Linked DNA regions of Geobacillus stearothermophilus ATCC 12980. Each later gene encodes a partner of the first gene's protein in a complex. Links are inferred from orthologs where the notes say so. Each region holds a gene or a part of one and is shown on either strand. Other genes may lie near its edges.

Region 1 (13,814 bases):
CGATTACGATTTGATTGTCACCGGCGACTTGTCGCGCGTCGGCAGCGTCATCGTCCGCGAGTTGCTTGCTGAATCAGGCTACGATGTGACCGACGTTTACAACGATTGCGGGATGATGATTTACCGGCCAGATCAAAAGGTGTTCGCCGGCGGCAGCGGCTGCGCCTGCTCGGCGGTCGTCACGTACGGGTATTTGCTTCAAGAGCTCGCCCGCGGAACGTTTCGACGCCTGTTTGTCGTCGCTACCGGGGCGCTCTTGAGTCAAACGATGGTGCAGCAAAAACAGTCGATCCCAGCGATCGCTCACGGCGTCGTCATCGAAGCGGCTGGACAGGAGTCGGATTTGCCGCCGTAGGACGTCTTTTATTTGGGAACGATCAGGAGGGAATGTGATATGGAATACGTCCGTGCCTTTCTCGCCGGCGGGCTGCTGTGCGCCATCGTTCAGCTCATCATCGACCGCGGCAAATGGACGCCGGCTGGCGTCGCCGGTTCGCTTGTCGTCTTTGGCGTACTCCTTGGCTTTGGCGGCGTCTATGATCCATTCGTCGCTTGGGCTGGCGCCGGGGCGACGATGCCGCTATGCGGATTTGGGTATTGGTTGGCGAAAGGGGCCATGGTAGAACCGCGGCCGGAGGGATTTGTCGAAACCGGAGCAGCGGTGTTCCGATTTGCCGGCGCCTTGTTCGCTTTTATCGTGGCTGGCTCTTTTGCCGCGGCGCTCACTTGCAAACCGAAAGGGTAGAGATGATGGAAAAACGACGAGTCATTTTAGTAACGGATGGGGACGAGTTCGCCTGCCGGGCGATTGAGCGGGTTGCAGCCGAAATCGGCGGCCGTTGCATTTCTCGCTCGCAAGGCAATCCGACGAAACTGAGCGGTGAACAGTTGGTCGAACTCATTTTGCAAACGCCGCACGATCCAGTGTTTGTCATGTTTGACGATTGCGGCGCCCTCGGGGAGGGGGCCGGAGAGCAGGCGCTTCGCTATGTGGCGACGCATGAGCAAATCCAAGTGCTCGGGGCGCTGGCGGTTGCCTCCAATACGCACCAGCATGAATGGACAAAAGTGCATGTGAGCATCGACCGTGACGGCGTGATGACCGAATATGGGGTCGATAAAGAAGGCGTCCGGGACCTCGAGATCGGGCGGATCAATGGCGATACCGTCTACTGCCTTGACCGGCTGAACATTCCGCTCATCGTCGGCATCGGCGACATCGGCAAAATGGGATATCGAGACCATGCGAAATACGGAGCGCCGATTACGCGCAAGGCGGTCGAGTTGATTCTCGAAAGGAGTGGTGGACATGCCGGAAAAAGAAAAGAAACCGAAAGCGCCGATCGCGAAGCGGCTCGTTGACAACGCGAAGTTTTTGCAACAGCGGATCGGCGTCGGGACAAGCTTTGATTTAGGCGTGCGGAAAATCTATATCCTAAACCGGGAAGTACATATTTACTACTGCAACGGTTTATGCGATACGCAATACATTATCGAATTGTTAAAACAAATTGTGCACGTCAACGATGATGAACGCCAGGCGTCCCAAGCGTGGCAGATCATCGAAAATCGACTCGTTCATCAGCAAGTCAGTCCGGTGACGAGCCTCGACGAAGCGGTTGACAAGCTGCTGTCGGGCTTGATCATCGTCTTAATTGAAGGCGAATCGACCGGATTTGCTGTCGACGTCCGCAGCTATCCGGGTCGGCAGCCGCAAGAGCCGGATACGGAAAAAGTTGTGCGCGGCGCCCGCGACGGCTATGTCGAGAACATCATTGTCAACACGGCGCTCACCCGCCGCCGCATCCGCGACGAGCGGCTGCGCTTTGAAATTTTGCAAGTCGGCGAGCGGTCAAAAACGGACGTATGCATCGCCTATATTAAAGACGTCGCTGACCCGGGGCTTGTTGAACTCGTCAAGAAAGAGTTGCAGCAAATCAACGTCGATGGACTGACGATGGGCGACAAAACAGTTGAAGAGTTTTTAGTCAAGCAAGGATACAACCCGTACCCGCTCGTCCGTTACACCGAGAGGCCAGATGTAGCAGCGACGCACCTGCTTGAAGGGCACGTGCTCATTATGGTTGATACATCGCCAAGCGTCATCATCACGCCGACAACATTTTTTCACCACGTCCAGCATGCCGAGGAATACCGGCAGTCGCCAGGGGTCGGGACGTTTGTGCGCTGGGTGCGGTTTTTAGGCATTTTGACGTCGTTGTTTTTGCCGCCGCTTTGGGTGCTGTTTGTCCTTGAGCCTGAACTGCTGCCGAAAGAGTGGGGGTTCATCGGTCCGAACAAGCAAACGAATATTCCGATCATCGTGCAAATTTTGATCGCTGATTTTGGAATTGAGCTTTTGCGGATGGCAGCCATTCATACGCCGACGCCGCTCTCTACGGCGATGGGCTTGATCGCCGCTGTCTTGATCGGGCAAATCGCGATTGACGTTGGGCTGTTTGTGTCGGAAGTCATCTTGTATGTTTCCGTCGCGGCGATCGGTTCATTTGCAACGCCGAGCTATGAGCTGAGCGTGGCCAATAAAATTTCCCGCCTGGCGCTCGTCGTGCTCGTCTTCTTGTTTAAGGTGCCCGGATTCGTCATCGGCGCGACGGTTTATTTGCTTTGGCTCGTTAGCATCCGTTCCCTCAACACGCCGTACTTATGGCCGTTCATTCCGTTTGACCCGGCGGCATTTATGCAAATTGTCGTCCGCCGCTCGGCGGCCGGGGCGAAAGTGCGTCCGAGCATCGTTCATCCGCAGGACGTGCGAAAGCAACCGACATGACGCAGGTCGTCATCGCACAAGCGGCCGTTTCCATTGGCATATATGGACGGCCGCTTTCTCCCTTTTGGCGCTATTGAAACTTTTTTATAATTATGATACGTTATACTTGACGTTTCGCACCTTTGCAAGCGCCATTGGCAAGTCGTCCGTCCGCCTAAGGAGGGCGGGCGCTCGATGCAGAGGGCGCACGCGGCTGTATGACAGCCTGCCATGCGGCGGGGCTGATTGCTCTGCGGCTTTGTTTTTTTCAAGGCAGGCGCCGGTTGCGAAACTGTCTTTTTTGCTTTTGGTATGCATGTTTGCGCCACTTTGATGAGGAATGAGGGATTTCAATGTTTTTTCATGGGACGAGCCGCGTCAATGAAAAAGGGCACTTGGAAATTGGCGGCGTCGATACGGTCGAGTTGGCGAAAACGTATGGAACGCCGCTTTATATTTATGACGTTGCTTTGATCCGCGCGCGGGCGCGCGCGTTTAAGGGAGCGTTCCGCCGCCATGGCGTGCAGGCGCAAGTCGCCTACGCCAGCAAGGCGTTTTCTTCAGTTGCCATGGTGCAGCTGGCCGCTGAGGAACAATTGTCGCTCGATGTCGTCTCAGGCGGAGAGCTGTATACGGCTTTGGCCGGCGGGTTCCCGCCGGAGCGCATCCATTTCCATGGCAACAACAAAAGTTGGGATGAACTGGCGATGGCGCTTGAACACGGGGTCGGCTGCATCGTGGCCGACAACTTTTACGAGCTCGAGCTGATTGAACAATTGGTGGGGCCATCCGGTCGAGCGGTTCCGGTTTTGCTTCGCGTGACGCCAGGGGTTGAGGCGCATACGCACGATTACATTTTAACCGGACAGGAAGACTCGAAGTTCGGCTTTGATTTGAATAACGGTCAAGCGGATGAAGCGTTCCGGCGCGTCATGGCGTCGGCTGCGTTTCAACTGCTCGGCGTCCATTGCCATATCGGATCGCAAATTTTTGAAACGACCGGCTTTGTGCTCGCCGCACGAAAAGTGTTTGCGAAGCTGGCCGAATGGCACAAAACGTGTGGGTTCGTTCCTGCGGTCGTCAACCTTGGCGGCGGCTTTGGCATCCGCTATACGGATGAAGACGACCCGATTCCGGTGTCAGCGTATGTCGACTGTATCGTGGATGAGGTGAAAACACAGGCGGAAGTGCATCAACTTCCGATGCCGGAAATTTGGATTGAGCCCGGCCGCTCGCTCGTGGGGGATGCCGGAACGACGATTTATACGATCGGCTCGCGAAAAGAGGTGCCGAACGTCCGCACCTATATCGCCGTTGACGGCGGCATGAGCGACAACATCCGCCCGGCGCTGTATGGAGCGAAATACGAAGCGGTGCTGGCCAACCGGGTGTTGGGCGATCGGATGGAAGTTGTGTCCATTGCAGGGAAGTGTTGTGAATCAGGCGACATGCTCATTTGGGACATCGCACTTCCGGAAGCGAAACCGGGCGATTATTTAGCCGTCTTTTGCACCGGTGCTTATGGCTATTCGATGGCGAACAACTACAACCGTCTGCCGCGTCCGGCGGTCGTATTCGTCGAAAACGGCGACGCCCAGCTCGTCGTCAAACGGGAAACGTATGAAGACTTGATCCAATATGACTTGCCGTTGAAGGCGAAAGTCAACCAATGAAGGCGGCCCTGGAAAAGAACGGCCGCCGCCAAGAAGAGAAGGCGCCCTAATGCAGCAGGGCGCCTTCTCTCATTGTTGGTTGGCGGAAAAGGCCGATTTGATGGCATTCCAAATTTCTTTGAGGATGTCGATCAAATTTTGGATGAATGTTTTCCCTTCTTCTGACTGCAAAAACGCAGACAGCTGCTCTTTCGCCTTGCTCAGCTGGTCGTTCACTTGGTCCCAATTGATGTCGGCGTTTTGCATTTTGTGAAAAAGGGAGACGAGAGCGTTGATTTCATCGGCGCTTAATGTGATGCCAAGATCATTGGCGATTTTTTCAATCAAGGCGCGCAAGTCAGCGTCCGTTTGCGGCGGGTTGTTGGCGATTTCCTCTTTGATTTTCGCCAGCAAGGCGACCGCTTTGTCCGCGCCGATCGAATCAGCGAGCTTGGCCGTTTGCACCATTTCCTCGTTGGCTACCTTTTTTACGTCATCTGGAATCACCTTGTCGGACGAAATTTCGTACGCCTTCATCAGCCCCGTCAGCGCTGCGGTGCCGGAAACCGGAAACGGAGCCGTGATATAAATATCGGCATCTTTCACCCCAGCGGTGATCAAGGCGTTTGTATACATCTCTTTCGTCACCCATGTGATGTTGTGCGTCTCAACGTGAAGCCCTGAGCCCGGTTCACCGATGGTGATCATGGACGATGAGATGGCGCGCGTGCCGATTTGTGCCTTCGGGATGAGTCCATCCAAATATTTATGCTCCTCGGCGTTCGAGACCGTGATTGTCTGCGCTCCGTCCGGCGCTTTCATTTCTTCCAGCACTTTTTGTTTTTGTTCAGCGGTCAAATTTTCACCAAGCGTGACGATGACATCACCCGGCGCGGCATCGGCGGCTGCGATGGCCGGAAACGCCAGCAGCATCGCCCAAAGCAGCGATGAAGCAATCGTTCGTTTCACATTGCTCGCCTCCTATCTACCAACCATGCACTACCATTATAACGTACGCTGGCGTGAATTTCTATTCGTAACGGCGCTTTGCCTTCGCCGCCAAGCGGCGCACGAACAACAAATGCCAAAGCAAAATCAGAAACAGAAGCGGATATAAGGCGGCTGAATAGGAAAGCTTTCAGCCGTGGTAGTAAAAAATTTCTGTCCTCAGCGCCCCATTTCATACAAAAAGGAAAAGAGCGACCATCCGCCGATATAGGCGGCCTGCACCCAAATCGGACGATGTATCGGGTATCCGTTTAAAAACAAGGAGGTTGACGGTGACGTAAATGAAAACAATAAATACATAGGCCAGTCCGTCGACTCCAACATCAAAATACCCGTATAAATGGTACTTGACATCGAGAAACAAATCCGTTGAAAGGCCGAAGAAAACCGCAAACAGCGAAGTTGTATACATTTCAAGGCCTGAAAGCCGTTTTGGCATGAGGAGAAACGAAACAGAAAAGACGATTACCGTCACCGCCATCAACAACACCGTCGGACGCCCCCTTGCCAGTTTTGCTACGTCTATCATTCATCACTAGTGTACCCATTCCGATTCCATATAAATAATTATAATAAATATATTATATTAAAAAAACAATGAGCAGTTCGACGAGGCGGCATTTTGGCTTTCTTTCCCTTTCGAATCATGATATGATAAAAGCGGTTGAAGCGCAAAAAAGGAGCTGAAGTACCATGGCGAAAAAAGGATATATTTTGATGGAAAACGGTGGGAAAATCGAATTTGAACTATTCCCGAACGAAGCGCCGGTGACGGTGGCCAATTTTGAGAAGCTCGCAAACGAAGGCTTTTATAACGGGTTGACGTTCCACCGCGTCATCCCTGGATTTGTCAGCCAAGGAGGATGTCCACGCGGCAATGGAACGGGCGATGCCGGCTATACGATCCCGTGCGAGACGGACAACAATCCACACCGACATGTCATCGGCGCGATGTCCATGGCGCACCGCGGCCGCGACACCGGCAGCTGCCAGTTCTTTATCGTCCACGAGCCGCAGCCGCACTTGGATGGGGTGCACACCGTCTTTGGCCAAGTGACATCGGGCATGGACGTCGTGAAGACGATGAAAAACGGCGACGTGATGAAAGAAGTGAAAGTATTTGACGAACCGTAAGCAACGGACGGAAGACGAGGAGCGGACAAGCCGGAACAATTGGCTTTTGTTTTTCATTTTGCTGGGGATGAGCCTATTGTGGGGAGCGGCGTACTGGTTTTGGGTCGTACAATGATGATTTCCGGCCGCTCTTGTGGTATAATAAACCTAACAATATAGTGAAGCCTCCTTCGGGGCAGGGTGAAATTCCCGACCGGCGGTGATGAGGCGCTATGCCTCTCAGCCCGCGAGCCGTATCGGCACGATCCGGTGTGATTCCGGAGCCGACAGTATAGTCTGGATGGGAGAAGGATGGCGATGTGCGCACGGTTGTTTTCGGCCGGCCTGGACGGCCGGCGCCGGTTTGGTGTAGCGGCGGCCGCTTTGTGTCGGTCGGTATGACATAGTTAACGAACAAGTGTTCTTGTTTGTTTGGCTGCACATCATGGTTCATTCTCTCATCAACGAACCCCCGGGGAAGTTCCGGGGGTTTATTTTTTTAGAAAAAAGGGGGGAGTGTGGTGTATCGCGATGAACATTATATGCGGCTTGCGCTCGATGTCGCGAAAGCCGGAATCGGGCAAACATCCCCCAATCCTGTCGTCGGTGCTGTTGTGGTCAATGGCGGAGCGGTCGTCGGGCTTGGCGCCCATTTAAAAGCGGGAGAGCCGCATGCGGAAGTGCATGCGATCCGCATGGCCGGCGAGAAGGCGCGCGGGGCAACGGTGTACGTGACGCTTGAGCCGTGCAGCCATTACGGCAAAACGCCTCCATGCGTGGATTTGCTCATTCAAGCCGGCGTCCGCCGCGTCGTCATCGCGACAACCGACCCGAATCCGCTCGTCGCCGGGAAAGGGATCGACAAGCTGCGACGGGCGGGCATTGAGGTCGATGTCGGGCTGCTGAAAGAAGAGGCGGATGAGCTCAACCGGGTGTTTTTTCACTATATCGCGGCAAAAACGCCGTTTGTGACGTTAAAATACGCGTGCAGCCTCGATGGGAAAATTGCGACGGCGACCGGGGAAAGCAAATGGATTACGTCCGAGGCGGCGCGCCAAGATGTGCACCGCCTTCGCGCCCAGCATGACGCCATTTTGGTCGGCGTCAACACCGTGTTGGCGGACAATCCGAAGTTGACGGTCCGCATCGGGGAGCAACGGAAAAATCCGCTCCGCATCATTTTGGATACAAACTTGCATACGCCGCTTGACGCCCATGTCGTCACCGACCGGGAGGCGGAAACGTGGATCATCACCGGAAGCGGCATCAGCTGGGAAAAGGCCGAGGCATACGAGCGCCTCGGGGTGCGCATCATCCCGATGGCGGCTGCGCACATTCATGTGTGCGACGTGCTCCGGCTGCTCGGTGAGCAGCGCATTACGTCGCTGTTTGTGGAAGGCGGCTCGCGCGTTCATGACAGTTTCCTCCGGGCAGGGGCGGTCAATGAAGTGGTCGCCTACATCGCCCCGAAGCTGATCGGCGGCCGCGAAGCGCCGACGCCGGTCGGCGGCCTCGGCTTCTCGCGCCTTGAAGAGGTGATGGAGCTTGACATCCGGCAGTTGGAGATGGTCGGCCCGGATATAAAAGTCGTTGCTGCGGTGAAAAAGAGGGGGGAGTAAGGATGTTTACCGGTATTATTGAAGAGGTCGGCACGGTTGAACAAATGAGGCAAACGGGCGACGCCATCGTGATGGCGATTGGCGCCCGCCGGGTGCTCGAAGACGTTCGCCTCGGCGACAGCATCGCCGTCAACGGCGTCTGCCTGACCGTCACGTCGTTTACTGACCGGCGGTTTACCGTCGATGTCATGCCGGAGACCGTCAAGGCGACGGCGCTCAAAACATTGAAGCCGGGATCGAAAGTGAACTTAGAGCGGGCGATGGCGGCTGGCGGGCGGTTTGGCGGCCATTTCGTCACCGGTCATGTGGACGGCGTCGGGCGCATCGTCCGCCGATGGCCGAAGGCGAACGCCGTCTACTATGAAATTGAAGCGCCTCCCCCGCTTCGCCCGTACATGATTTATAAAGGATCGGTCGCCGTCGATGGGACGAGCTTGACGATTTTCGGTCTGAGCGAGCGCACGTTCACCATTTCGCTCATTCCGCATACGCGTGAAGCGACGATTTTAGGCGAAAAGCAGCCGGGCGACCTCGTCAATATCGAGTGCGATATGATCGGCAAATACGTCGCTGCTTTTCTTGCCGCGAAAGAGGAGCTGCCTTCTGGAGTGACGAGCGAATTTTTGGAGCGGCATGGCTATAAATAAACGGGATAGGGGGCAACTTCAGATGTTTGACACGATTGAAGCGGCACTGGACGCGCTGAAAAACGGCGAAGTGATCATCGTCTGCGACGACGAAGACCGGGAAAATGAGGGCGATTTTGTCGCATTGGCTGAAAAAGCGACGCCGGATGTCGTTAATTTTATGATCACCCATGGCCGCGGGCTTGTGTGCGTGCCGATTACGGAAGAGTTGGCGGCGCGGCTCGGGCTTGAGCCGATGGTCGCGCATAACACCGACGCTCATGGGACGGCGTTTACCGTCAGCATCGACTACAAGACGACGACGACCGGAATCAGCGCCTACGAGCGGGCGGCGACCATTCGGGCGTTGCTCGATCCAAATGTGAAAGCGAGCGATTTTAAACGGCCTGGCCATATTTTTCCATTGATTGCCAAACAAGGCGGCGTCCTGCGGCGCGCCGGCCATACGGAAGCGGCGGTCGATTTGGCCCGCCTTTGCGGGGCGAAGCCGGCTGGCGTCATTTGCGAAATCATGAAAGAGGACGGAACGATGGCGCGCGTTCCGGATTTGCGGCAAATCGCCGACCAATTCGGATTGAAAATGATCACGATCAAAGATTTGATCGCCTATCGGAGCCAGCGGGAAAAACTAGTGAAGCGCGAGGTCGACATTTGGCTGCCGACTGAGTTCGGCGAGTTTCGCGCCGTCGGCTACACGAACGTGCTTGATGGCAAGGAGCATGTGGCGCTCGTCAAGGGAGACATTATTCCCGATGAACCGATTCTTGTGCGCGTCCACTCCGAGTGTTTAACCGGTGATGTGTTCGGTTCGTATCGGTGCGACTGCGGTCCGCAGCTGCATGCGGCGCTGCGGCAAATCGAAGCCGAGGGGCGTGGGGTGCTGCTTTACATGCGTCAAGAGGGGCGCGGCATCGGCCTGATGAACAAACTGCGCGCCTATAAGCTGCAAGAGCAAGGCTACGATACGGTCGAGGCGAACGAAAAGCTCGGCTTCCCGGCCGATTTGCGCGACTACGGCATTGGTGCGCAAATTTTAAAAGACCTTGGCGTCACGAAAATGCGTCTGCTCACGAACAATCCGCGCAAAATCGCCGGCTTGAAAGGGCACGGGCTTGAAGTTGTCGAACGGGTGCCGCTTCAAATGCCAGCGAAAAAAGAAAATGAAAAATACTTGCGCACGAAATATGAAAAACTAGGGCATATGCTTCATTTTTGAAAACAGGAGGAGAAAAAACATGCGGGTTCTTGAGGGAAATTTAGTCGGCACCGGGTTGAAAATCGGCATCGTCGTTTCTCGTTTTAATGAATTCATTACGGGCAAGCTTTTGTCAGGGGCGATCGACGGTTTGACGCGCCATGGCGTCAGCGACAATGACATCACGGTCGCCTGGGTGCCGGGCGCATTTGAAATTCCGCTCCTCGCGAAAAAAAATGGCGGAATCGAAGCAGTTTGATGCCGTCATTGCGCTCGGCGCCGTCATCCGCGGGGCGACGAGCCATTTTGACTACGTGTGCAGCGAGGCGGCCAAAGGCGTCTCCCACGCCGCGCTCTCAAGCGGCGTCCCGGTCATTTTCGGCGTATTGACGACCGATACGATCGAGCAAGCCATTGAACGGGCCGGCACAAAGGCGGGCAATAAAGGCTGGGAAGCGGCCGTTTCGGCCATTGAGATGGCGAACGTTTTGCGGACATTTGTGTAAAAAGGCATGAAATGGTTCACAATATCGGTGAGAATGTTTATAATACGTATAGAGAAAATGACAACGTGTTTTCCTTTTCGGAAAAGCGTTTGTCGATAATGAGGGATTTTTATGTTGATCCGTTATCGAAAAAACTATGAGAAAATCGCCATGGGACTGTTGTCGTTTATGCCGACGGAAAAAGATTTGAAACGGCTCCAGCAGACAATCAAACAGTATGAAACGAACAGCGACTGGCAGCTGTTTTTATGGAAGGAAGGGGACGATATCGTCGGCATTATCGGCGTCCTGTTGTGCGCTCCTGATGTTGTGCAAATCCAGCACATCAGCGTCAATCCATCGCATCGCCACCAAGGGATCGGAAAACAGATGGTCAAGGCGTTGAAAGAGGCGTACCCCGACCGTCGGCTATGCGCGAACGAGTGGACCGCCTCGTTTTTCGATAAATGCCAAACGTGCTAGCCCAACGAGACAAATCGGCGCAACGCCGCGCTGTTGCGGGCGGCAGAGGGGTTATGTCCCTTCTGCTTTCGCCCGCTTTTTTTGTTCGCGGGCGGCGATGACGTCCGAACGGTCGCGCCGCCGGTGTTTGTCTACAAGGTCGATATCAGTGAGATCGCTCGCCTGCCCCCAAACAAGCTGCCGCTCGGCGCAGGCGGCTTGGCACTGTTCGTACAGGGAGCGGTCGCGAATCGGCAGCTCAATGCTTTCATACGGTTCGCCGCGGGCAATCCGCTCGGCGGCCTCTTCAAGCAGCACGGCCAACTCCTTCTCGTCAAGGCCGAGCCGGCGGATCATCCCGCGCGCCTCCTCAAGCAACGTCCGCGCCCGTTTGATAAGGCGGAGCGCGCCGGAACTGTTGCCGCGCCGGTAGTGGTAAAAGGCGACGGCAATTTGGATGAGAATGAGCCATTCCCGTTTCCGTCCGTCGCGCTTCCATTGTTCTTCTAAAATCTCATGACATTCGAAATAATCGCGGTCGCCATGGAAATGGACTAAATAGTCGATATATGCTTTTGGATACATGGGCCATCGTTCCTTTCGCCGAGGCGTGTTTCGCGGTAGGCGACCTTGTTGCCAGGCAAAGCCGTGCAGCTGCCGGCGTTGCGGCAGGGCTCTCCTTGTATTATACGTTTTCATGGCGTTCGAGGCAAAAACCGTCTCATTTCCGTTCGCTTCGCCGCGGAATTATGATACAATAAGTATATTGCCAGCAAGGTTCTCCAATGTGCGCATCGGCGCGGGGAATGGCTGCGGAAAAATGGTGGGATGGATGTGCAAGTGCCGTATAACGTCAAAATTGAAGCGTTTGAAGGGCCGCTTGACTTGCTTTTGCATTTAATCAACCGCTATGAGATCGATATTTACAACATTCCGGTGGCGCAAATTACGGAACAGTATATGGCGTACATTCACGCCATGCAAGAGCTTGAGCTTGATATCGCCAGCGAATATTTGGTTATGGCGGCTACGCTGTTGGCGATGAAAAGCAAAATGCTGCTGCCGGTGTCCGACGAACACGCCGAAGACGACAGCTTGGAATTCGCCGAGGCGGACGATCCGCGCGAAGAGCTGATGCAGCGGCTTCTTGAGTACAAAAAGTTTAAGGAAGCTGCACGCGAGCTGAAGCGGCGCGAAGAAGAACGGGCGCTTCTGTTTACAAAACCCCCGAGTGACTTGAGCGCGTACGCCGATGAAAAAAAAGCGTCCGCGCCGCTTGATGTCAACGTCTACGATATGCTCGGCGCCCTGTCAAAACTGTTGCGCCGCAAAAAACTGCAAAAACCGATGCGGACGAAAATTGCCCGCCAAGATATTTCCGTTGAAAAGCGGATGGCGGAAATTTTGCATGAACTGCAGCAGGCGAAAGAACGGAAAAACTTTTATGAGTTATTTCCGTCCTGCGACCGTTCGTATATCGTTGTCACTTTTTTGGCTATTTTGGAATTAATGAAACAAAATAAAATCATCGTTGAGCAAGAGCGGAATTTCAGCGATTTGTTTCTCGCCGCCAATCATCTGGCCGGTTGAGGCGGTTCGCGATGGCGGACCGCTTTCCTTTTGCCTGCTGGGCCCATCGGCTGATGGTCGGTGCGAAGGAGAGACGGACAGCTGCTGATTCGGAAAAGGCTCATGAGCAAGTTTTGCTCTTCGCCCAGGCGTGAAAATGTCTGCTCAAGGCATGCGCATCTTCACGAAAAAGTCTCATGGGCAACGTTTTGCCCTTCACCCGGGGATGAAAATCACGCGCCAGTCCTGCATTTTCGCGGAAAATGCCGGGAAGCCGCAAGATGGCTGCAGTTGCGATCAAAACGGTGAAAAAGGAAAGGGGAGAAGGGAGAATGGACCAAAAGGAAATGAAAACAAACAGCGCTGCTGGTGCGCCGGCTCCATTCAAAGCGATCGTGGAAGCGCTGTTGTTTGCCGCTGGCGACGAGGGGCTGTCGCTTGCCCAAATTGCCGCTGTTTTGGATATTGGCGAGCCGGAGGCGAAAGCAGTGATGGCGGCGCTCCAGGAAGACTGCTGCCGCGAAGAACGCGGCATTCAGCTGGTCGAGCTGGGCGGCGTGTTTTTATTGGCGACGAAGAAAGAGTATGCTCCGTATTTGAAAAAGCTGGTCGAAGCGCCGGGAGCGTCGCCGCTGTCGCAGGCGGCGCTCGAGACGCTCGCCATTATCGCCTACCGCCAGCCGATTACGCGCGCTGAAATCGAGGAAATCCGCGGCGTGAAAAGCGACAAGCCGCTGCAGACACTCATGGCGCGGGCGCTCATTAAAGAAGTCGGCCGCGCCGAAGGGACTGGGCGGCCGATTTTATACGGGACGACGGCCGAATTTCTCGACTATTTCGGCCTGAAAACGATTGAAGAACTGCCGCCGCTGCCAGAATGGACGGACGATGGCGAGGTTGAGCGGGAAGCTGACTTGTTTTTCGGAAAATTGGCGGAAAATTTGAGCGACGGACAGCCGTAATATGGTAAACTAAAGAAAAAACGGCTGACCGGGAAGGGGTGCGCTCATGAACATTTGCCGCCTGCACGGCGAAGAATTGCAAAAATCGCAGTCGAATACGTTTGAGGACTACTTCAACCGATCGGAAGTCACGTACCGCGACGGCGGCGAAGAGCGGACGCTGTCTGTGTTGTATTTGCGCCATTTTGAGGCGGCGCTGCTTGATTGGCTGCCGTATGAAAGCGATCCACTGTTTACGGCTAACGGGCGCGACATTCGTTTGCGCGACATCATTGCTTTTGTCTGTTTATGGAAAAATCCGGCGTATCGGAAGCGAAAGCGCGTCTACATTCATG
Region 2 (14,977 bases), 780 kb from region 1 along the record:
GACAGGCGGCGATGCGGTGCGGGTGCAGCGCTATATCGAGCAGGGCCGCTTTTTGTCCGGGGAAACGATTTTGGATGCCGTCAGCAAAGCCATGGCGACAAATGAAGTGAACGCGGCCATGGGCGTCATTTGTGCAACGCCGACAGCGGGCTCAGCCGGCGTTGTCCCCGGGACGCTGTTTGCCGTGAAAGAGCGGTTGAATCCGACGAGAAAAGAAATGGTCGAATTTTTGTTCACCGCTGGGGCGTTCGGCTATGTCGTTGCCAACAATGCTTCCATCTCAGGGGCGGCCGGCGGCTGTCAAGCCGAAGTCGGTTCGGCAGCCGGCATGGCGGCTGCGGCGCTCGTTGAGCTGGCCGGCGGAACGCCTGCTCAAGCAGCCGAAGCGATGGCGATCGCCTTAAAAAATATGCTAGGATTAGTATGTGATCCTGTCGCTGGCTTGGTCGAAGTGCCGTGCGTCAAACGGAATGCGATGGGGGCGGCCAACGCCATGATCGCTGCTGATATGGCGCTGGCCGGTGTAAAAAGCCGCATTCCGTGTGATGAAGTGATCGAGGCGATGTACCGCATCGGCGCGGCCATGCCGGTGGCGCTGAAAGAAACTGCGCAAGGGGGGTTGGCCGCGACGCCGACCGGCCGCGCCATCGCGGCCCGCATTTTCGGCGCTTCTGCGGCATCGAAGTGAACGAAACGATGCAACAGCCGGTGACGGCGGTCAAAGGCATCGGTGAAGAAACGGCTGCGGCGCTCGCCGACATCGGCATCACAACCGTCGGCGACCTGCTCATGTATGCGCCGTACCGGTATGACGATTACGAACAAAAAGATCTAGCCGCCGCCCGCCATGAAGAAAAAGTGACAGTGGAAGGGAAGGTGCACAGCGCCCCGCTTGTAACGTATTACGGAAAAAAAAAGTCGCGCCTTTCCTTTCGCCTGCTTTCCGGCCGCTATTTAATCACGGTTGTCTGCTTCAACCGCCCGTATTTGAAAGAAAAACTCGCCTTCAATGAAACGGTGACCGTAATCGGCAAATGGGACCGGCACCGGCAGGCGATCAACGCCTATGAGCTTCGTTTCGGGGCCGCCCCGGAGACGGCCGGCATTGAACCGGTCTATTCGGTGCGCAGCCCGCTGACGGTCAAAACGATGCGCCGGCTCATGAAGGCGGCGTTCGCCCAGTTTGGCGCGCACATTCCCGATCCGCTGCCGCCCGCTTTGCGCCGCGCCTACCGTCTTGTCGACAAGCAGGAGGCGGTTCGCGCCCTTCATTTTCCGCGCTCGCGTGAAGAGTTGCACCAGGCGCGACGCCGGCTCGTCTATGAAGAGTTTTTGCTGTACCAGCTGAAAATGCAGGCGTTTCGGCGAATTGTGCGCGACGGGCAGCACGGCGTCGCCCATTCGTTTTCCGAAGAGCGGCTGGCGGCGTTTCTTTCCGCTTTGCCGTTTTCATTAACGAACGCCCAGCGGCGCGTCATCAAGGAGATTTTGGCCGATATGCGGGCGCCAAGGCAAATGAACCGTCTTTTGCAAGGCGATGTCGGCTCCGGCAAGACGGTCGTGGCCGCCGTGGCGCTGTATGCGGCGGTATTGTCCGGCTTTCAAGGAGCGCTGATGGTGCCGACGGAAATTTTGGCTGAGCAGCATGCCCGCTCGCTCGCCGACCTGTTTGCCGGCACAGATGTCACGCTGGCGCTGTTGACAAGCTCCGTGAAAGGGAAGAGGCGCAAAGAGCTGCTTGCGGAATTGGAGGAAGGGGCGATCGACATCGTCATTGGGACGCATGCGTTGATTCAAGAAGGTGTACAGTTTCGCCGGCTCGGCCTCGCCATTACTGATGAGCAGCACCGGTTTGGCGTCGAGCAGCGTCGCATTTTGCGCGAAAAGGGGCATGCCCCGGACGTGCTGATGATGACGGCGACGCCGATTCCGCGCACGCTGGCGATCACGGCGTTCGGCGATATGGACGTATCAGTGCTCGACGAAATGCCGGCCGGGCGGAAGAAAGTGGAAACGTATTGGGTCAAGCATCATCAATTCGCGCGTGTGCTCGATTTTATCGAAAAAGAGCTTCGTCGGGGGCATCAGGCGTACGTCATTTGTCCGCTTATTGAAGAGTCGGAAAAATTGGATGTGCAAAATGCCATTGATGTTCATAGTCAGCTCGTCCACTACTACCGCGGGAAATATGAGATCGGCCTCATGCACGGCCGGCTGTCGGCCGATGAAAAAGAAGCGGTGATGCGAGCGTTCAGTGAAAACCGCATTCATGTGCTCGTTTCGACAACGGTCGTGGAAGTCGGGGTGAATGTGCCGAACGCCACCGTGATGGTCATCTATGACGCCGAACGGTTTGGACTTGCCCAGCTTCATCAGCTGCGCGGCCGGGTCGGGCGGGGGGACGCCCAGTCATACTGCATTTTAATTGCCGACCCGAAATCGGAAGTCGGCAAAGAACGGATGCGCATCATGACGGAGACGACGGACGGGTTTGTGCTGGCGGAAAAGGATTTGGAGCTGCGTGGTCCAGGCGATTTTTTCGGCACGAAACAAAGCGGGCTTCCGGAGTTTCAATTTGGCGATCCGGTGCATGATTACCGCATCTTGGAAGTCGCGCGCCGCGATGCCGCCAAACTCGTGTCGACGACGGCGTTTTGGAGTGATGAAGCGTACGCGGGGCTGCGCGCCGAACTTGAGGCGTCCGGCGTGCTCGATGGAGAAAAGCTAGATTAATAGGCAGGCGGCAAAATGTGACCGCTTTTCACTTTTTCTGCTTGCATTCCGTTTTTTGATATTATATATTACTTTTAGTACCTAGTCATAAAACCGGACGGTGTAACGAATCGATGAGAAAAAGCAAACGCGAACGGCAACGGCTGCTGCAGGAGACGATCCGGGAAAATCCGTTTATTACCGACGAAGAGCTGGCAGAAAAGTTCTCAGTCAGCGTGCAGACGATCCGCCTCGACCGGCTTGAACTGTCGATTCCGGAGCTGCGCGAGCGCATTAAACATGTCGCCCGCCAGTCGTTCGCGGATAAAGTGCGGGCGCTGCCGCTTGAGGAAGTGATCGGCGATATTATCGACATTGAGCCGGATGAGAGCGCCATTTCCATTTTCGATGTGAAAGAAGATCATGTGTTCCGGCGCACCCGCATCGCCCGCGGCCATCATTTGTTCGCCCAGGCGAATTCGCTCGCCGTTGCCGTAATCCATGACGAATTGGCGCTGACGGCGAAAGCGACGATCCGCTTTGTTCGTCAAGTCAAGGAAGGCGAACGGGTGGTGGCGAAGGCGAAGGTGACCGGCAAAACGGCGAACGGGCGCACGATTGTCGACGTAAACAGCTACGTCGGCCAAGAGCTCGTGTTTTCCGGAACGTTCGAGATGTATCGTTCAAACATAGAGAAAAAGGATGGCGACAGCAATGAACATCGCGATTGATGCCATGGGAGGCGACCATGCTCCACGCGAAATCGTCCTTGGGGCGGCTCGAGCCGCCGCGCATTTTCCCGACATTCATATTACGCTTATCGGCGACGAAGCGAAAATCCGTCCGCATGTGCCGGACGGAGGGCGCCTGTCGATCCTCCATGCCGATGAGGTGATTGAAGCGACCGATGAGCCGGTGCGGGCTGTGCGGCGCAAAAAAAACTCGTCGTTGGTGCGCATGGCGGAAGAAGTGAAAGAAGGACGCGCTGACGCGTGCATATCGGCCGGCAATACTGGTGCGTTGATGGCGGCTGGGCTGTTTGTCGTTGGGCGGATTGCCGGCATCGACCGGCCAGCGCTCGCGCCGACATTGCCTACGCTAGACGGGCGGGGGTTTGTCTTTTTGGATGTCGGCGCCAATGTCGACGCCCGCCCGGAGCATTTGCAGCAATATGCGATTATGGGGCACGTGTATGCCCAACAAGTGCGGGGCATCGCCAAGCCGCGCATCGGCCTGCTCAACGTCGGCACCGAAGATCAAAAAGGGAATGAAACCGTGAAGCGGGCGTTCTCCTTGCTGAAAGAAACGAACCTTCATTTCATTGGCAATGTGGAGGCGCGCGATTTGCTCAATGGCGTGGCCGATGTCGTTGTCGCTGATGGGTTTGCCGGCAATGTCGCCTTAAAAACGATCGAGGGAACGGCGATGGCGCTTTTTTCGTTGCTCAAGCAGACGCTGACAAGCGGCGCGGTCGCAAAACTCGCCGCCGCTGTCCTCAAGCCGAAGCTCGCCGGACTGAAAAAGATGATGGACTACTCCGAATACGGCGGGGCGGCGTTGTTCGGCTTGAACGCTCCGGTCATTAAAGCGCACGGCTCATCCGATGCGAACGCTATTTTCCATGCCGTCCGCCAAGCGCGCGAGATAGTGGCCCATGATGTCATTGGCACGATCAAAGCGGAGCTCGAGCGGGCATAATGGATAAAGGAGGAAGCAAAATGGGTAAAATCGCCTTTTTATTTCCGGGACAAGGGTCGCAAACGGTCGGCATGGCCAAGGACGCCGCCGACCGCGACGCCCGCGCCCGTGCGGTGATTGAGGCGGCTGACGAGCGGCTCGGATTTCCGCTTTCTTCGCTCATGTTCAACGGGCCGCAAGCTGAGCTGACGCTGACGTACAACGCCCAGCCGGCGCTTTTGACCGCTAGCATCGCCTTGCTTCAGCTCGTAGACGGAGAAGGCTTGAAGGCCGATTACGTCGCCGGCCATAGTTTGGGTGAATACACGGCGCTCGTGGCCGCCGGCGCCATGTCGTTTGCCGACGCTGTCTATGCGGTGCGCCGCCGCGGCGAGCTGATGGATGAAGCGGTGCCGGCCGGCGAAGGGACGATGGCTGCCGTATTAGGGATGGAGGCAGAGGCGCTCGAAGCGGTGACGAACGAAATTGCCGCCCAAGGCCATCCGGTTGAGCCGGCCAATTTCAACTGCCCGGGGCAAATCGTCATCTCCGGTTCGAAAGCGGGAGTGGAAAAGGCGGGGCAGTTGGCGAAAGAGCGCGGCGCGAAACGCGTCATTTCGCTGGAAGTGAGCGGACCGTTCCATTCGTCGCTCATGAAGCCGGCGGCGGAAAAACTGCAGGCTGTTCTTGACAGCCTGGCCATTGAAGATGCTGCTGTTCCCGTCATCGCCAACGTAACGGCTGAGCCGGTGACGAAGAAAGAGGACATTGCCCGTCTTCTTATTGAACAGCTCTATTCGCCGGTGCGCTGGGAACAGTCGGTGCGCACGCTGTTGGCGCTTGGGGTCGACACGTTTGTCGAAATCGGACCGGGGAAAGTGTTGTCCGGTCTCGTGAAAAAAATCGACCGCAACGCCCGTGTTTATGCGGTAAACGATCTCGCTTCCTTGGAAACGACCATTGCGGCGCTGAAAGGAGAATAACAAAACAATGCTTGAAGGAAAAATCGCCCTCGTTACCGGGGCGTCGCGCGGCATCGGCCGGGCGGTTGCCTTGGAGCTCGCCCGTCAAGGGGCGAACGTCGTTGTCAACTATGCCGGCAGCGAGGCAAAAGCGAATGAAGTCGTTGAGATGATCCGCTCGCTCGGCCGCGAAGCGATCGCCGTCCAGGCGGACGTCGCCCGGGCGGAGGAGGTGGAGCGCTTGGTGAAAACAGCGCTCGACCAGTTCGGCCGCCTCGACATTTTGGTGAACAACGCCGGCATTACGCGCGACAATTTGCTCATGCGGATGAAAGAAGAAGAATGGGATGCGGTGATTAATACGAACTTAAAAGGGGTATTTCTTTGTACGAAGGCTGTGACACGGCCGATGATGAAGCAGCGCGGCGGCCGGATCATCAACATCGCCTCCGTCGTCGGGGTCATCGGCAACCCTGGGCAGGCGAACTACGTGGCGGCCAAAGCCGGCGTCATCGGATTGACGAAGACGGCCGCGCGCGAACTCGCCAGCCGGAACATCACCGTCAACGCCGTCGCACCGGGATTCATTACAACCGATATGACCGAAGCACTCAGCGAGGAATTGAAGGGGGAAATGTTAAAACAAATTCCGCTCGCCCGTTTCGGCGAGCCGGATGACGTCGCCCGCGTTGTGGCGTTTCTCGCGTCCGACGCCGCCGGCTACATGACCGGCCAGACGCTTCACGTTGATGGCGGCATGGTCATGCCGTAACAAAAGGCGGCTAGTATTTTCCCTGAGAATCGACTATAATCATGAAGGGAGGTGAACAGAATGGCAGACGTATTGGAACGTGTCACGAAAATCATCGTCGACCGGCTCGGGGTTGACGAATCGCAAGTGACGCTCGAGGCGAAGTTCAAAGACGATTTGGGTGCTGACTCGCTCGACATCGTCGAATTGGTCATGGAGCTCGAAGACGAATTCAACATGGAAATTTCCGACGAAGAAGCGGAAAAAATTGTCACAGTCGGAGATGCTGTGAACTACATAAAAAGCCATCTGTAATCCCGCTTTTTTGCAAAGTCCCGTTGCTCCGAACGGGGCTTTCTCTGCTTTTTAAGAGGCACACGGGACCTAGCCGCGGAAAAAAGGCGCCTTTGCCACTCGCGTAGCGGGATGGTGAACGGATATAATAAAGGATAGTATACGGCCAGTTTTGTCTGGAACGAAGTCGGAGGGCATTTTTATGTCAAAACAAAAAGACAAAGAACGCATCCACGAAAAAAGGCGGGCGAAGTTTCAAGAACTGCAAAGGAAAATCGGGATCACCTTCCAAAATGAAAAGCTGTTGATGCAAGCGTTCACCCATTCATCGTATGTGAATGAGCATCGGCGGCGGCTTCACGAGGATAATGAACGGCTCGAGTTTTTGGGCGACGCCGTGCTGGAGCTGACCGTTTCCCAATATTTGTTTCAAAAATTCCCACATATGAGCGAAGGGCAGTTGACAAAGCTGCGGGCGGCCATTGTCTGCGAGCCGTCGCTTGTGAAATTTGCCAACTCCCTGTCGTTTGGCGAACTCGTTTTGCTTGGCAAAGGCGAGGAGCTGACCGGCGGACGGACGCGCCCGGCGCTTTTGGCTGACGTGTTTGAAGCGTTTATCGGCGCCCTTTATTTGGATCAAGGAATGGAGGCGGTCCTCCATTTTTTAGGGCAAACGATCTTTCCAAAAATAGATGAAGGTGCTTTTTCTCATGTGATGGATTTTAAAAGCCAGCTGCAGGAACTCGTGCAGCGCGACGGCAGCGGGACGCTTGAATACACCATTTTGGAAGAAAAAGGACCGGCCCACAACAAAGAGTTCGTCGCCCGCGTGGCGTTAAACGGCCAAGAGCTCGGCATCGGTGTCGGCCGCTCCAAAAAGGAAGCCGAGCAGCATGCGGCACAAATGGCGCTTGAGACGCTGCGGGCTGCCGAGCGGCCATAGAAAGGCTGGCGCTTTTACGTCAGTCTTTTTGTATGAACATTTTTTCTCGACGCACTGTGGTGGTATATTGAAAACAGCAGCCTGTCCCGGTCCGCTCCGGCGGGCCGAGATCAAAGCGGAAAGATGGTGAAGCATCGTATCATGTTCCTGAAACGGTTAGATGTGATCGGCTTCAAATCATTCGCCGACCGCGTATCGATTGATTTTGTCCCCGGTGTCACGGCGGTTGTCGGCCCGAACGGAAGCGGCAAAAGCAACATTACCGACGCGATCCGCTGGGTGCTCGGCGAGCAGTCGGCGAAATCGCTGCGCGGGGCAAAAATGGAAGACGTCATTTTCGCCGGCAGCGACTCGCGCAAGCCGCTGAATGTCGCCGAAGTGACGATCACGCTCGACAACGAAGATGGCTTTTTGCCGCTTGAGTATCAAGAGGTGAGCATCACCCGGCGCGTTTACCGCTCCGGGGAAAGCGAGTTTTTCATCAACCGCCAGCCGTGCCGCTTAAAAGATATTGTCGATTTGTTTCTGGACTCCGGGCTTGGCAAGGAGGCGTTTTCGATCATCGGCCAAGGCCGGGTCGAAGAAATTTTAAGCAGCAAGCCGGAAGAGCGGCGTACGATTTTTGAAGAAGCGGCCGGTGTCTTGAAATACAAGCTGCGCAAAAAAAAGGCGGAAACAAAACTTGCGGAAACACAAGACAACTTGCATCGCGTCAACGACATTTTGCATGAGCTCGAACAGCAGCTTGAACCGCTTCGGATGCAGGCGTCAATCGCCAAAGAGTATTTGGAAAAACGCGAGGAGCTCGAGCGGTTTGAAGTGGCGCTTATGGTGCACGACATCGAGGAGCTGCACCGGCAATGGAGCGGACTGAAGGAAGCGCTTGATCGGCACCAGCAAGAGGAAGGAGCGCTGGCGGCGGCGTTGCACAAAATGGAAGCCCATATCGAACAGCTGCGCGACCAAATGGCGGCCATTGACGAGTCGATCGACGGCCTGCAGCAAGTGCTGCTGTTGGCAAGCGAGGAGCTTGAAAAACTCGAAGGCCGGAAGGAAGTGTTAAAAGAGAGGAAAAAAAATGCAGAAAAGCGGAAAGAGCAGCTTGAGGAGACTGCCGCCGCTTTAACGGCGAAACAGCGCCGTCTGGCCGAACGGCTCCGTGCAGAGCGGGCTGAGCTCGCCCGGCTTGAGGCCGCTGCCGCGGCGCTGGAGAAAGAGCTGAAAGAGAAACAAATGTCGCTTTCCGAGTATGAGGTTGATCTTGAGGAGGAGATCGAGCGGCGAAAGGGCGATTATATCGACCTTGTCCACGAACAAGCGGCGTTGAAAAACGAGCGCACGCATGTGGAGCAGGCGATCGGCAAGCTGCAGGCCAAGCGGGCGGCGCTCGACGAAGCGAACCGCCACCATCTTGCTGAACGCGAGCAGATAGAACGAAAACTGGCGGCTTCGCGTGCTGAGCAGTCCCGCCTTGAACAAGCCATCGCTGAGACGAGCGGGAAGCTGGCTCATATGACGGCCGCACTTGCGGCACAAAAGGCGGAGCTCGAACGGAATGAGTCGCTTTTGCAGCAGGCGCGTCAATACCGGCAGCAAACAAAAGCGCGCAAGCAATGGCTGGAAGAGATGCAACACGATTATGCCGGCTTTTTCCAAGGGGTGAAGGAAGTATTAAAAGCGCGCGACCGGCTTCCCGGTATTCATGGTGCAATCGTTGAGCTGATCCGCGTGCCGGACCGCTACGAAACGGCGCTCGAAACGGCGCTCGGCGGCGCGATGCAGCACATCGTCGTCGACAGCGAAGCGGCGGCGCGGCAAGCCATCCACTATTTGAAAACGAACGGCCATGGGCGGGCGACGTTTTTGCCGCTTGATGTCATTCAAGCGCGCGCCCTGTCGGAGCGGGAGCGGGCGATGATCAGCGGCCATCCGGCGTTTGTCGGCATCGCAAGCGAGCTGGTCGAGTACGATCGCGCCCACCAGGCGGCGATCGCCCATTTGCTTGGCCACGTCATCGTCACGGCGGACTTAAAAGGAGCCAATGAACTCGCCAAACTCCTTCAGTACCGCTATCGGCTCGTCACCCTTGACGGCGATGTCGTCAGTCCGGGCGGCGCGATGACCGGCGGCGGGGCGGCGAAAAAGACGGCTTCGCTGTTGGGCCGAGCCCGCGAGCTCGAGGCGATGGCTGCCAAATTGCGTGAAATGGATGAAACGATCGCCCGGCTCGAGCGCGATATCGCAGGGAAAGAGCGAGAGCGGGCGGAGCGGGAACGGGAGGCGGCTGCGCTGCAAGAGAAGATGGCGGCGCTGCAGCAGTCGTTGCAGGCGCAAAAAGACGAACAACGTGAACTCGACTGGCAAAAAAAGCGGATCGACGAGCGGCTCGCGCTGTACGATGAAGAAAAAGCGAACGATGAGCGTGAAGCGGCGGAACTCAACCGCCGTCTCGTCGCCGTTGACAGACAGCTTGAGCAGCTTGCCGGAAAGCTGCAAGCGATTGACGACGACATCAGCCGGCTGCAGGCGCAAAAACAGACGGAGCAAACGACAAAAGAAGCGCTGCAAGCCGCGATCACAGAACAAAAAGTCGCTTTGGCCGAGACGAAAGAACGGGTGAAACACGCGCGGCGGACAGTGGAGGAGCTTGAAACGGAATTGGCTGAAACGGCCCGCGAGCTCGAAGCAGCCGAACGGGAGCGCGCCGCCCTTGCCGCCGAAATGAACGCGCCGTCCTGGAACGAGGACAAACTGGAGCAACAGCGGCAGCAAAAGCTAGAAGACAAGCAAAAAACGATTGAACTCATCGCCAGCCGCCGCGAACAGCGGCTTGACTGCCAAGGGCGGCTTGAGCATTTGGAGCGGGAATGGAAAGAAGCGAAGCGCCAGCATAAACAGCTTGTCGATGTGGTCAAAGACGAAGAAGTGAAGTTGAACCGGCTGGACGTTGAGCTTGATAACTTGCTCACCCGGCTTGGCGAAGAGTATGGAATGTCGTTTGAGGCGGCCCGTTTGGCCTATCCGCTTGAAATCGGGGCCGAAGAGGCGCGCAAGCGAGTGAAGCTGATCAAGCGCGCCATCGATGAGCTCGGCACCGTCAATTTAGGAGCGATCGATGAATATGAGCGCGTTTCCGAACGGCACCGTTTTTTGAGCGAGCAAAAAGCCGATTTGGAAGAGGCGAAAGCGACGCTCCATCAAGTGATCGACGAAATGGACGAGGAAATGAAAAAACGGTTTTTTTCAACGTTCGAACAAATCCGCGCTCATTTCGGCGAGGTGTTCCGCGAGCTGTTCGGCGGCGGGCGCGCCGATTTGCGCCTGACTGACCCGAACGACTTGCTTGAAACCGGGGTGGAGATCGTCGCCCAGCCGCCGGGGAAAAAGCTGCAGCACTTAAGCCTGCTTTCAGGCGGTGAGCGGGCGTTGACGGCGATCGCCCTTTTGTTCTCGATTTTAAAAGTGCGCCCAGTGCCGTTTTGCGTCCTCGATGAAGTCGAGGCGGCGCTTGATGAAGCGAACGTGCAGCGCTACGCCCAATATTTGAAGCGGTTCAGCCGCGATACGCAATTTATCGTCATCACCCACCGGAAAGGGACGATGGAAGAGGCGGACGTGCTGTATGGCGTCACGATGCAAGAATCGGGCGTCTCGAAGCTCGTTTCCGTCCGTTTGGAAGACTCCAAGCAACTCGTGTCGTCATAGAAAGGAGGAGCCTCGATGGGCTTTTTTCAAAAGTTGAAAGAAAAGTGGACAAAACAGGCGGATGCCGTCACGGAAAAGTTTAAGGAAGGGCTGTCGAAAACGCGCGATTCACTCGCCGGGAAAGTGAACGACTTGATCGCCCGCTACCGGAAAGTCGATGAGGAATTTTTCGAAGAGCTGGAGGAAATTTTAATCGCCGCTGACGTCGGCGTGGCGACCGTCATGGAACTGGTCGATGAGCTGAAAATGGAAGTGAAGCGCCGCAACATTCAAGATTCGGCGCAAATGCGCGACGTGATCGCGGAAAAACTGATTGACATTTACCGCGCCGGCGCCGATGACAACGAGCTTTCCGCCTTGAATATGCAAGAAGGAGGGCTGACGGTCATATTGTTCGTCGGCGTCAACGGCGTTGGCAAGACGACGACGATCGGAAAACTGGCGCATAAGCTGAAATCGGAAGGGAAATCGGTGCTCTTGGCCGCAGGCGACACGTTCCGCGCCGGAGCGATTGAGCAGTTGGAAGTATGGGGCGAACGCGTTGGGGTCGATGTCATTAAGCAGGCGGCCGGCTCCGACCCGGCGGCCGTTATGTACGACGCCATTCAGGCGGCAAAAGCACGCAGCGTTGACGTGTTGTTGTGTGACACAGCCGGGCGGCTGCAAAACAAAGTGAACTTAATGAAAGAGCTTGAAAAAGTGAAGCGCGTCATCAGCCGCGAAATCCCGGGCGCTCCGCATGAAGTGCTGCTTGTGCTTGATGCGACGACCGGGCAAAATGCGATGAGTCAGGCGAAGCTGTTTAAAGAAGCGACCGATGTGACCGGCATCGTGTTGACAAAGCTCGACGGAACGGCAAAAGGCGGCATCGTGCTCGCCATTCGCAACGAGCTGGCCATCCCGGTGAAATTCGTCGGCCTCGGCGAAAAGATGGACGATTTGCAGCCGTTTGATGCAGAAAAATATGTATACGGACTGTTTGCCGGTTTGTTCGATGAACAATAACGGCTAGTTGGCCAGTTGCATGCCGTTTAGCGGCTCGTACGGCATCGGCGCGGCCTGCATCCGTGTTTTCCCGCCAGGCTGGCGGCCAACCGCGCCCCAGCCTTGCTTTTATGGGGGGAAAAATCGTCCTCATCTTGACAAGAGCCGGAAAACAAAGTACACTCACTTGTAAAGGGAATTTACTTAACAACGGGGGAGGGAGCGTTCGGTGCTCGAAAAAACGATGCGCATGAACTATTTGTATGATTTTTATCACGCGCTGTTGACGCCGAAACAGCGCAATTACATGGCGCTGTACTACTTGGACGACTACTCCCTCGGGGAAATTGCTGAACAATATGAGGTGAGCCGCCAGGCGGTGTACGATAACATCCGGCGCACAGAAGCGATGCTTGAGCAGTATGAAGAGAAGCTCGGGCTGCTGCAAAAATATGAACAGCGGCGGCAGGCCATCGAGCGGCTGAAAGACTACATCAGCCGGCATTACGGCGCTGACGCCGAATTGGCGGCGCTTGTCCGCGAGCTGGATGAACTTGATTAAAAAAAGGGGGTGGCCGCCATGGCGTTTGAAGGATTGTCCGAACGTTTGCAGCAGGTGATGAACCGCATCCGCGGCAAAGGGAAAGTCACCGAAGCGGATGTCAAAGAGATGATGCGCGAAGTGCGTCTCGCTTTGCTCGAGGCTGACGTCAACTTTAAAGTCGTCAAAGATTTCATCAAACGGGTGAGCGAACGGGCCGTCGGGCAGGAAGTGATGAAAAGCTTGACGCCGGGCCAGCAGGTGATTAAAGTGGTCAAAGAGGAGCTGACGGCGTTAATGGGCGGCGAACAGAGCAAAATCGCGGTCGCCAAAAAGCCGCCGACGGTCGTCATGATGGTTGGCCTGCAAGGGGCTGGGAAGACGACAACGACTGGGAAGCTCGCCAACTTGCTGCGCAAGCGCCATAACCGGAAGCCGCTGCTGGTCGCTGCTGACGTCTACCGCCCGGCGGCGATCAAGCAGCTGGAGACGCTCGGCAAACAGCTGAACGTTCCTGTCTTTTCGCTCGGCGAGGACGCCAATCCAGTCGAGATCGCGAAACAGGCGCTCGAGCGGGCGAAAGAAGAGCATTACGACTATGTGCTGATCGACACGGCCGGCCGCCTTCACATTGATGAGGCGCTCATGGATGAACTGAAGCAAATGAAAGAGGCGGTCAAGCCGGACGAAATTTTCCTCGTTGTCGACGCCATGACCGGTCAAGACGCCGTCAATGTCGCGCAAAGCTTCCATGAACAGCTCGGCATCACCGGCGTTATTTTGACGAAGCTCGATGGCGACACGCGCGGCGGGGCGGCGCTGTCGATTCGCGCCGTGACGGGAGCGCCGATCAAGTTCGCCGGGATGGGCGAAAAACTGGATGCGCTCGAGCCGTTTCATCCGGAGCGGATGGCGTCCCGCATTTTAGGGATGGGCGATGTCTTGACGCTCATTGAAAAAGCGCAGGCCGCCGTTGATGAGGAGAAGGCGAAAGAGCTCGAACAAAAAATGCGCACGGCCACCTTCACGCTTGACGACTTTTTGGAGCAGCTCGGCCAAGTGCGCAAGCTCGGGCCGCTTGACGAACTGATTAAAATGCTGCCGGGAGCCAATAAAATCAAAGGGCTTTCCAACATTCAAGTCGATGAAAAGCAAATCGCCCGCGTCGAAGCGATCATCCGCTCGATGACGAAAGAGGAGAAAATGCATCCGGAAATCATCAACGCTAGCCGCAAAAGGCGAATCGCCAAAGGGAGCGGCACGACCGTGCAAGACGTCAACCGGCTGCTCAAGCAATTTGATGACATGAAAAAAATGATGAAAATGATGACGAATATGCCCAAAGGGAAGAAAAAAGGATTTCGCTTCCCATTTATGTAAATGATGTTCTGTTAAGCGAAAAACCTTTACAAACGGAAAAAGAATTGTTAATATACTATCTTGTGTGAACACTATACGGAGGTGCGTACAAACTATGGCAGTAAAAATTCGTTTAAAACGCATGGGCGCAAAGAAAAAACCGTTTTACCGCATTGTTGTGGCGGATTCCCGCTCGCCGCGCGACGGCCGCTTCATTGAAACGATCGGCACATACAATCCGGTTGCGGAGCCAGCCGAAATCAAAATCGATGAAGAGCTGGCGCTCAAATGGCTGCAAAACGGTGCCAAACCGTCCGACACGGTGCGCAGCTTGCTGTCGAAACAAGGCATTTTAGAGAAGTTCCATAACTTGAAATACGGCAAATAAGCGGGATGCACATGAAACCGCTCATTGAAACGATCGTCAAGGCGCTTGTCGATCATCCGGAGGCGGTGGCGGTCGAAACCCGTGAGGAAGAGACGGCCGTCATCTATGAACTGTCGATGCACGATGACGATATCGGCAAAGTGATCGGCAAACAAGGACGGACGATCCATGCGATCCGCACGGTCGTCTATGCCGCCGCCGCTGGATCGCCCAAGCGGGTGATTGTGCACGTGAAAGAAAAAGGGTGAGGATGTTCCTCTCCCTTTTTTGATATCGCCGTAAAGGGGGATGGGGATGAAGCTCATTCAAACGGTCGAAGTGCGGCAAGTTGTCACCGAGCGGAGCAAACAAGAGCTTGCGGCGGCATTTGCGGCGCGCAAGCAGCAGTTGGAGCGCGAGTGCGGCCAGCTTCGCTTCGAGCAAAAGCGGATGGAGAAAAGCGGGAAATACCCGGCTAGTCTTGTAAAGCAATATTTTGCCAAAGAAATCGACGACCGGATGGAGAAAATCAAGCTGCTTGAGTTTCAGCTTGAACAGTTACATATGCTACCGTTAGGAAGTGAATTGAAAGAGCGGGAAGTCGAGGCGCTCATTGAGGTGAACGTCGGCGACCGCTGGGAAGAGGTGACGAAAACGCGCGCCATTATCGTTGAAGACGGCG

What was found.
Region 2: the proteins of QSJ10_RS09585 (region 1) and smc are in contact, whole or in part, in a crystal structure (PDB 3ZGX), measured with the Bacillus subtilis proteins. The link is inferred for Geobacillus stearothermophilus ATCC 12980 from one-to-one orthologs.

The regions. Positions count from the first base shown.
Region 1 is NZ_CP128494.1:1,771,077-1,784,890, reverse strand. Bases 10,672-13,657 are described here. They hold QSJ10_RS09585 (segregation/condensation protein A), read left to right. Parts: upstream 10,672-11,776; coding sequence 11,777-12,538; downstream 12,539-13,657. Other genes in these bases: QSJ10_RS09575 (hypothetical protein), read left to right, coding at 13,526-13,657; scpB (SMC-Scp complex subunit ScpB), read left to right, coding at 12,850-13,479; QSJ10_RS09590 (DUF309 domain-containing protein), read right to left, coding at 11,021-11,533; QSJ10_RS09595 (GNAT family N-acetyltransferase), read left to right, coding at 10,672-10,969. In the rest of the region: spoVAD (stage V sporulation protein AD), read left to right, coding at 1-355; QSJ10_RS09655 (SpoVA/SpoVAEb family sporulation membrane protein), read left to right, coding at 395-745; spoVAEA (stage V sporulation protein SpoVABEA), read left to right, coding at 751-1,362; QSJ10_RS09645 (spore germination protein), read left to right, coding at 1,310-2,788; lysA (diaminopimelate decarboxylase), read left to right, coding at 3,121-4,440; QSJ10_RS09635 (DUF1002 domain-containing protein), read right to left, coding at 4,510-5,388; QSJ10_RS09630 (hypothetical protein), read right to left, coding at 5,600-5,917; QSJ10_RS09625 (peptidylprolyl isomerase), read left to right, coding at 6,121-6,561; QSJ10_RS09620 (hypothetical protein), read left to right, coding at 6,548-6,676; bifunctional diaminohydroxyphosphoribosylaminopyrimidine deaminase/5-amino-6-(5-phosphoribosylamino)uracil reductase RibD, read left to right, coding at 7,062-8,159; ribE (riboflavin synthase), read left to right, coding at 8,162-8,806; QSJ10_RS09605 (bifunctional 3,4-dihydroxy-2-butanone-4-phosphate synthase/GTP cyclohydrolase II), read left to right, coding at 8,829-10,022; more of QSJ10_RS09595, read left to right, coding at 10,619-10,671; more of QSJ10_RS09575, read left to right, coding at 13,658-13,814. UniProt on the Bacillus subtilis protein: Participates in chromosomal partition during cell division. May act via the formation of a condensin-like complex containing Smc and ScpB that pull DNA away from mid-cell into both cell halves.
Region 2 is NZ_CP128494.1:985,121-1,000,097, forward strand. Bases 7,096-11,244 are described here. They hold smc (chromosome segregation protein SMC), read left to right. Parts: upstream 7,096-7,480; coding sequence 7,481-11,044; downstream 11,045-11,244. Other genes in these bases: rnc (ribonuclease III), read left to right, coding at 7,096-7,339; ftsY (signal recognition particle-docking protein FtsY), read left to right, coding at 11,060-11,244. In the rest of the region: sdaAA (L-serine ammonia-lyase, iron-sulfur-dependent, subunit alpha), read left to right, coding at 1-688; ATP-dependent DNA helicase RecG, read left to right, coding at 685-2,733; transcription factor FapR, read left to right, coding at 2,847-3,443; phosphate acyltransferase PlsX, read left to right, coding at 3,427-4,410; fabD (ACP S-malonyltransferase), read left to right, coding at 4,431-5,372; fabG (3-oxoacyl-[acyl-carrier-protein] reductase), read left to right, coding at 5,380-6,123; acpP (acyl carrier protein), read left to right, coding at 6,184-6,417; more of rnc, read left to right, coding at 6,599-7,095; more of ftsY, read left to right, coding at 11,245-12,049; QSJ10_RS05370 (putative DNA-binding protein), read left to right, coding at 12,258-12,590; ffh (signal recognition particle protein), read left to right, coding at 12,609-13,949; rpsP (30S ribosomal protein S16), read left to right, coding at 14,044-14,316; QSJ10_RS05385 (KH domain-containing protein), read left to right, coding at 14,328-14,564; QSJ10_RS05390 (YlqD family protein), read left to right, coding at 14,611-14,977. UniProt on the Bacillus subtilis protein: Required for chromosome condensation and partitioning.